3 regions of the Xenorhabdus griffiniae genome follow, and region 3 is predicted to be linked to each of the others. Evidence: predicted binding sites of a transcription regulator. Region 3 holds the regulator's gene; each other region holds the start of a gene.
What was found. Region 3 encodes PurR, which represses purine synthesis genes. Its sites were predicted from a motif close to CANGCAAACGTTTGCNTG; they were not measured.
Positions count from the first base shown of each region.

Region 1 (2,210 bases), 980 kb from region 3:
TCAATTCTACTGGTACATGACTCATCGTTGCCTTCTCCTTGTTTTTATCACTCTACAAGTGGTTTTCCCATCCGCACAAAACCCGGTTTAACAACCTGTACGGGCATTTCTCGATTACGGATCTGGACAACCGCCTGTTCACCAATACCTTGCGGTACACGTGCAAGGGCTATACTAAATCCTAAGGTTGGGGAGAATGTTCCACTGGTAATCACGCCTGAACGCATTTCACCGGAATCATCAGTGAAGTTGACCGTTAAGCCACCACGTAATACTCCCTTTTCACGCATGACCAGTCCAACCAACTGATCAGTACCCGTTTCGCGTTGTCTTTCCAATGCTTCACGACCAATGAAGTGGCGATCTTCCGGTTTCCAAGCAATTGTCCATCCCATGTTGGCGGCCAGAGGTGAAACAGTTTCATCCATTTCTTGACCATAAAGGTTCATGCCCGCTTCAAGACGCAATGTGTCACGCGCTCCCAATCCAGTCGGTTTCACGCCTACTGCTAACAACTGTTGCCAAAAATCTGCCGCTTGTTCTTTAGGCAGTGCAATTTCATAACCTGCTTCACCGGTATAACCCGTCGTTGCAATAAATAGATTTCCCGATTGGACGCCAAAGAAAGGTTTCATACCCGTTACCGCTTGCTTCTGCGCATCACTTAACAATGATTGCACTTTGGCTTGCGCGTTTGGCCCCTGGACAGCAATCAGAGCCAAATCATCACGTACGGTAACTTCAACGTCATATTTCTCAGCATGTTGGTAAATCCATGCCAGGTCTTTCTCGCGGGTCGCCGAATTCACAACCATGCGATAAGCATTATCAGTGAAAAAATAGACAATGAGATCATCAATGACGCCGCCAGATGCATTTAGCATTGCGGTATATAATGCCTTGCCCTGTTCGGTGAGTTTGGCAATGTCATTGGCCAGAAGATAGCGGAGAAAATCACGGCAATCTGGACCGTGTAGATCCACAATTGTCATATGGGAAACGTCGAACATACCAGCATCAGCACGCACTGTATGATGTTCGTCAATTTGTGAACCATAGTGCAGGGGCATCATCCAGCCATGAAAATCTACCATGCGTGCTCCGCATGCCAGATGTTGATCATATAGTGGGGTGTGTTTTGACATTATTTCCCTCTTTACATTCTTGACATGAAAACATTCGTGACCTGAAAAAACATACGGCGCATTAACCGGCAGGTGTTGGATCATGAAGCAAAGAAGCGGTTAATCACGCAAACGATACCTTGGGATCAGAAGTTATCACTGAAATAGGAAATGAACCATAAAATAAATTAGCTGCATTGCCGCAGCAATCCGAAATGGCACGGATTGCCATGCAGAATTTTTGTCTGATTTATTGCACAAAAATACTCAAAATTTTTAACAAATAGCCAAAAAACAATCTTTTTAGGTTGAAAAAAGGCTAAAGTGTGAAGTAAATCGACTTAACACACTTTAGCCTGATATGAGAAAAACTAATTCTAATTCATAGGCTGAATTAGATTTTTTCAACCGAAGCGGTTTGGGCGATCAGCCAATCAGGAAGGTCATTAAGACCCATGGCATGACGAAGCAATTGCGGCTTCATTCCCGGTAAGTGATCAGCCAGTGTTAATCCAATTCCACGCAATAATTTTTTAGCGGGGTTATTGCCATCAAATAGCTGACGAAAACCCTGCATACCTGCAAGCATGACCGCAGCACTGTGTTTACGGCGACGTTCATAACGTCCCAAATAGAGATATTGACCGATGTCTTTTCCTTGCTGGTTTAAGCGGCTCAATTCACCTATCAGTTCTGCCACATCCATAAATCCAAGATTAACACCCTGACCAGCCAGTGGGTGGATAGTGTGTGCCGCGTCGCCTAATAGCGCCAATCGGTGAGCAGCAAAATTGCGGGCATAACGCCCCGTTAATGGGATAGTTTGTCGATCACTGACCAGTTCACATTGACCAAGACGCATATCAAATGTCGCGCTTAATTGCCGATTAAACAGTGTCGGTTCCATAGATTTGCGCTGTTGCGCAGATTCAGCCGGCTGTGACCACACAATCGAACATAAGTGAGGATCTGGCAGTGGCAGGAAAGCCAGTATTCCATCACCGTGGAAAACTTGGCGTGCAACACCTTCATGAGGCTGCTCAGTCCGAATTGTCGCGACCAAGGCATGGTGTTCATAATCCCAGA
Region 1 covers NZ_CP147737.1:3,534,002-3,536,211, forward strand. The annotation lists gene gcvH (glycine cleavage system protein GcvH) at 1-25, opposite strand, end outside; gene gcvT (glycine cleavage system aminomethyltransferase GcvT) at 48-1,145, opposite strand; gene ubiI (FAD-dependent 2-octaprenylphenol hydroxylase) at 1,519-2,210, opposite strand, start outside.
Region 1: a site for PurR is predicted at 1,250-1,267, ahead of gcvT (glycine cleavage system aminomethyltransferase GcvT). Genes of this name have one in related genera too.

Region 2 (2,210 bases), 2.3 Mb from region 3:
CCGAAAATGGCTAACCCGTTAGTAAACAGTTTTTTTGCACCAAAACGGTCACTTAACGCCCCCATAGCGGGAAGTAACCCTGCAATAGTTAGCGTATAAGCATTCATGATCCACAGTTTTTCTGAAGCAGAAGCATGTAAATCATGCGTCAGCCGTGGCAAAGCGGTGTATAGCACGGTCATATCAATAACAACTAAGAAAAGTGCACTGGAAATAATAGCGAGCACAAGCCAGCGGATATTCGATTTCATAAGCAAATTCACCAATGCGGTTCGGCAACCTTGTCGAACCTTGACTAAATTGTTGACGATCATTATAAATACATACGTATTTAATTAAAAGGAGGTTTGCATGGGACGACGTAAAACAATTGATCGGGAAGTTCTGTTGGATGCAGCGGAACACATTGTCACAACACATGGTGCTGCGGCTCTCACGATTGATGCGTTGGCGAAGGCAGTTGGCATTACCAAGGGGGGAGTACAATACAGTTTTAGCACAAAAGATGGCCTGATTGATGCGATGTTTGAGCGTTGGGAGGCGAGTTATAACGGACAGTTTCATGAAATTGCTGGAGATAACCCCCACCCGCTGACGGCCGTGCGCGCGCATATTGAAGCGACTAGTCGGTCGGATGAAGCATCAACGGCAAAGGCGGCGGGTTTAATGGCTGCTTTATTACAAACACCGGAACATCTTGAATCGACCCGTATCTGGTATCGACAACGCATAGCAGGCTTGGATACAACGACGGAAGAAGGTCGTCAGGCACGTTTGGCGTTTTTAGCTACAGAAGGGGCATTTGTTCTGCGCTTTTTTGGCTTAATGGATATGACAGAGGATGAGTGGAGAGACATCTTTAACGACATTCTTGCAGCTATGTCACCCTGAATTGCTTTTGCCAGATCAATAGCGGACTAATCGAATAAAATATCGTCGCAAAATGAATCCCCTCAAGAATCATAATGTTATTTAACCTATTGATTACACGCATCGCAAACGTTTTCTTTTTTTGCCATTTCAGGGTAACGATTTATATAGGTTTCCTGTAGGATAGGTCGAAAACTTCGTTTTTTGGGAAACAATATACATGAGCACAATAAATTCTGGCTCTGCTCATCGTCAGGGCTTGCTTCAGCGCGTGTTTAAATTAGGGGAACATGGCACGACAGTTCGTACTGAAATCATTGCCGGTTTAACGACGTTTCTGACGATGGTTTATATCGTCTTTGTTAACCCGCAAATTCTGGCGGTGGCAGGTATGGATATTAAAGCCGTATTTGTCACGACCTGTTTAATTGCCGCCGTTGGCAGCATTATGATGGGATTGGTAGCGAATCTGCCTGTTGCCGTTGCACCTGCGATGGGATTGAACGCGTTTTTTGCCTTTGTTGTGGTCGGTGCGATGGGTATTTCGTGGCAGGTTGCCATGGGAGCCATTTTCTGGGGGGCAGTGGGACTATTTATATTGACTCTCTTTCGTGTCCGTTACTGGATGATCGCCAATATTCCATTGAGCCTGCGTGTGGGTATTACCAGTGGTATCGGCCTTTTCATCGCCATGATGGGGCTGAAAAATGCCGGCATTATTGTGGCTAATCCCGACACGATTGTCTCAATCGGCAACTTTGCGTCCCATAATGTTTTGTTAGGAACATTGGGCTTTTTCATCATTGCCATTTTAGCGGCACGTAGTTTCCATGCGGCGGTGTTGGTTTCAATTATCGTGACAACCGGTATCGGCTTGCTGATGGGATATGTGGAATATCACGGTATTTTTGATTTGCCACCCAGTGTGATGAGTGTGGTAGGTAACGTTGATGTCAAAGGCGCACTGGATATTGCGTTGGTTGGTGTAATTTTCTCATTTATGTTGGTGAACTTGTTTGATTCTTCCGGCACATTAATTGGTGTGACGGATAAAGCGGGTATTGCCGACAGCAATGGCAAATTCCCGCGTATGAAACAAGCCTTGTACGTAGACAGTATCAGTTCGGTGGCGGGTTCTTACATAGGAACTTCTTCGGTTACCGCCTATATTGAAAGCTCGTCTGGCGTTTCTGTTGGCGGCAGAACTGGCTTGACGGCGATTGTCGTGGGTATTTTATTCCTGTTGGTGATGTTTATCTCTCCGCTGGCAAGCATGGTGCCTGCCTATGCCACAGCGGGAGCTTTGGTCTATGTGGGCGTTTTAATGACGTCCAGCCTGA
Region 2 covers NZ_CP147737.1:216,022-218,231, forward strand. The annotation lists gene WDV75_RS01000 (MFS transporter) at 1-251, opposite strand, end outside; gene WDV75_RS01005 (TetR/AcrR family transcriptional regulator) at 352-891, shown strand; gene WDV75_RS01010 (NCS2 family permease) at 1,091-2,210, shown strand, end outside.
Region 2: a site for PurR is predicted at 993-1,010, ahead of WDV75_RS01010 (NCS2 family permease). Genes of this name have one in related genera too.

Region 3 (2,210 bases):
GCAGCCCTGAAAAACTTTGGTTCTGGTTGGACTTGGTTAGTCAAGAAAGCTGATGGTACTTTGGCTATCGTTAACACTTCTAATGCAGCAACGCCATTGACTGGCGAAGATAAGCCAGTGCTGACTGTTGATGTTTGGGAGCACGCATATTATATCGATTACCGCAATGCTCGCCCTCAATATTTGGAGCACTTCTGGGCTCTGGTCAACTGGAACTTTGTTGAAGAAAACTTAGCTTAATAAGATTAATTCTTATACTAGTTTGAAATAATAAGGGCGGGCTTTTCCTTTATTTGCGATATTGCACATGTTGGAAAACCCGCCCTTAAGATAAGTGGGGCTACAAATTCTTTTAGATCTTGATCAGATCAGGCAGAGGCTCCCCAGAAAAACAATCATGATTAATGCACTACTGGCGGCCAATAATCCCAATTTCAGATCTGTATCCATAGAACATCCTCAATGTGAAAATTAAGACACCTCAACATCCTAAATTTTAAGCGGTTATTTGCCATACTATCTAAAAATCATACCGCAAGATTTAATCCATACTCTTTATAGCATCGATTATTACTTTCACTTTTGAGCTAGATCAGACAAAATTCAAGGTTTACCGCTAAATTATTGCCAACCATCACCCTGTATACAAATATATTGGTAAACGATTAACAAATAGCTATACCCGAAAAGAAAGATAAAGGGTATATAAATTAGACCAGAAGGTCAGGAGTCCTTTTTTCATGGCAACGATTAAAGATGTGGCCAAACGCGCTGGTGTTTCGACTACAACCGTATCCCATGTTATCAATAAAACCCGTTTCGTCGCCGAAGATACAAAGGCCGCAGTTTGGGCCGCTATTAAAGAATTGAACTATTCTCCCAGTGCGGTTGCCCGTAGCTTAAAAGTTAACCACACCAAATCCATTGGGTTGCTGGCAACATCAAGTGAAGCACCATACTTTGCTGAGATCATAGAATCAGTTGAAAATAGCTGCTATAGCAAAGGTTATACCCTGATTTTATGTAATTCTCATAACAATCTTGATAAACAGAAAGCATATCTCGCGATGCTCGCACAAAAACGAGTAGATGGTTTGCTGGTAATGTGTTCAGAATACCCTGAGCAACTTTTGAGTATGTTGGAAGGCTATCGTAATATTCCTATGGTGGTCATGGATTGGGGAGAATCCAGAGGTGATTTTACCGATGCAATTATTGATAATGCCTTTCATGGTGGTTACCTGGCTGGCCGTTATCTTATTGAACGCGGTCATCGTGATATTGCATCCATTCCTGGACCATTGGCAAGAAATACGGGAGGAGGCCGCCACCAAGGTTTTCTTAAGGCACTAAAAGAAGCCAATATCGCTATTCGGGATGAGTGGATTGTACAAGGTGATTTTGAACCTGAGTCCGGTTACCAAGCCATGTATAAGATCCTGAATCAAAAACATCGTCCAACTGCTGTTTTCTGTGGTGGAGATGTCATGGCTATGGGAGCGATCTGTGCAGCTGATGAGTTGGGTTTGCGTGTTCCGCAAGATATTTCAATTATCGGTTATGATAATATTCGTAATGCCCGCTATTTTACGCCAGCATTGACAACCATTCACCAACCCAAAGAGCGTTTAGGGCAAATGGCCTTTTCAATGTTACTGGACAGGATAGTCAATAAACGTGAGGATGTACAAACTATCGAAGTCCACCCACGCCTTGTTGAACGGCGCTCTGTTGCAGATGGACCTTTTATCGATTATCGCCGCTGACAGTTAATTTTCTTGCAGCCATTCGGCATTAAGCGTTTCGCTATCCCCCAGATAATCAAGTAACCAGCTTAATGCCGGTGAATGGCTTTTTTGCGACCATGTCAAGCAGCATGGGCTGTCAGGCAATGGTTGTTCAAGTTCAAGTGTCATCAATTTGCCTTTACGGATCAGCGGTTGCGCACGGTGCTTAGGCACCATGCCTACACACAATCCATCCATCAAGCAACTTAATCCAACATCCCAATCAGGCACAATCAATCGCCGCTGATTATCCAAAGCCCATGTATCACGTTTAGGTAAGCTGCGCGCTGTGTCTTCAAGACATAAACTGGGATAAGGTCGCATTTGGTCATCATTCAATTTTCCCGATATTACTGCCAGTTCGTGTTCTGGACTGGCTACACACAGCCAAGGCATGAACCCCATATCCCTGAAGCTATATCG
Region 3 covers NZ_CP147737.1:2,549,082-2,551,291, forward strand. The annotation lists gene sodB (superoxide dismutase [Fe]) at 1-240, shown strand, start outside; gene purR (HTH-type transcriptional repressor PurR) at 741-1,766, shown strand; gene punR (DNA-binding transcriptional activator PunR) at 1,770-2,210, opposite strand, start outside.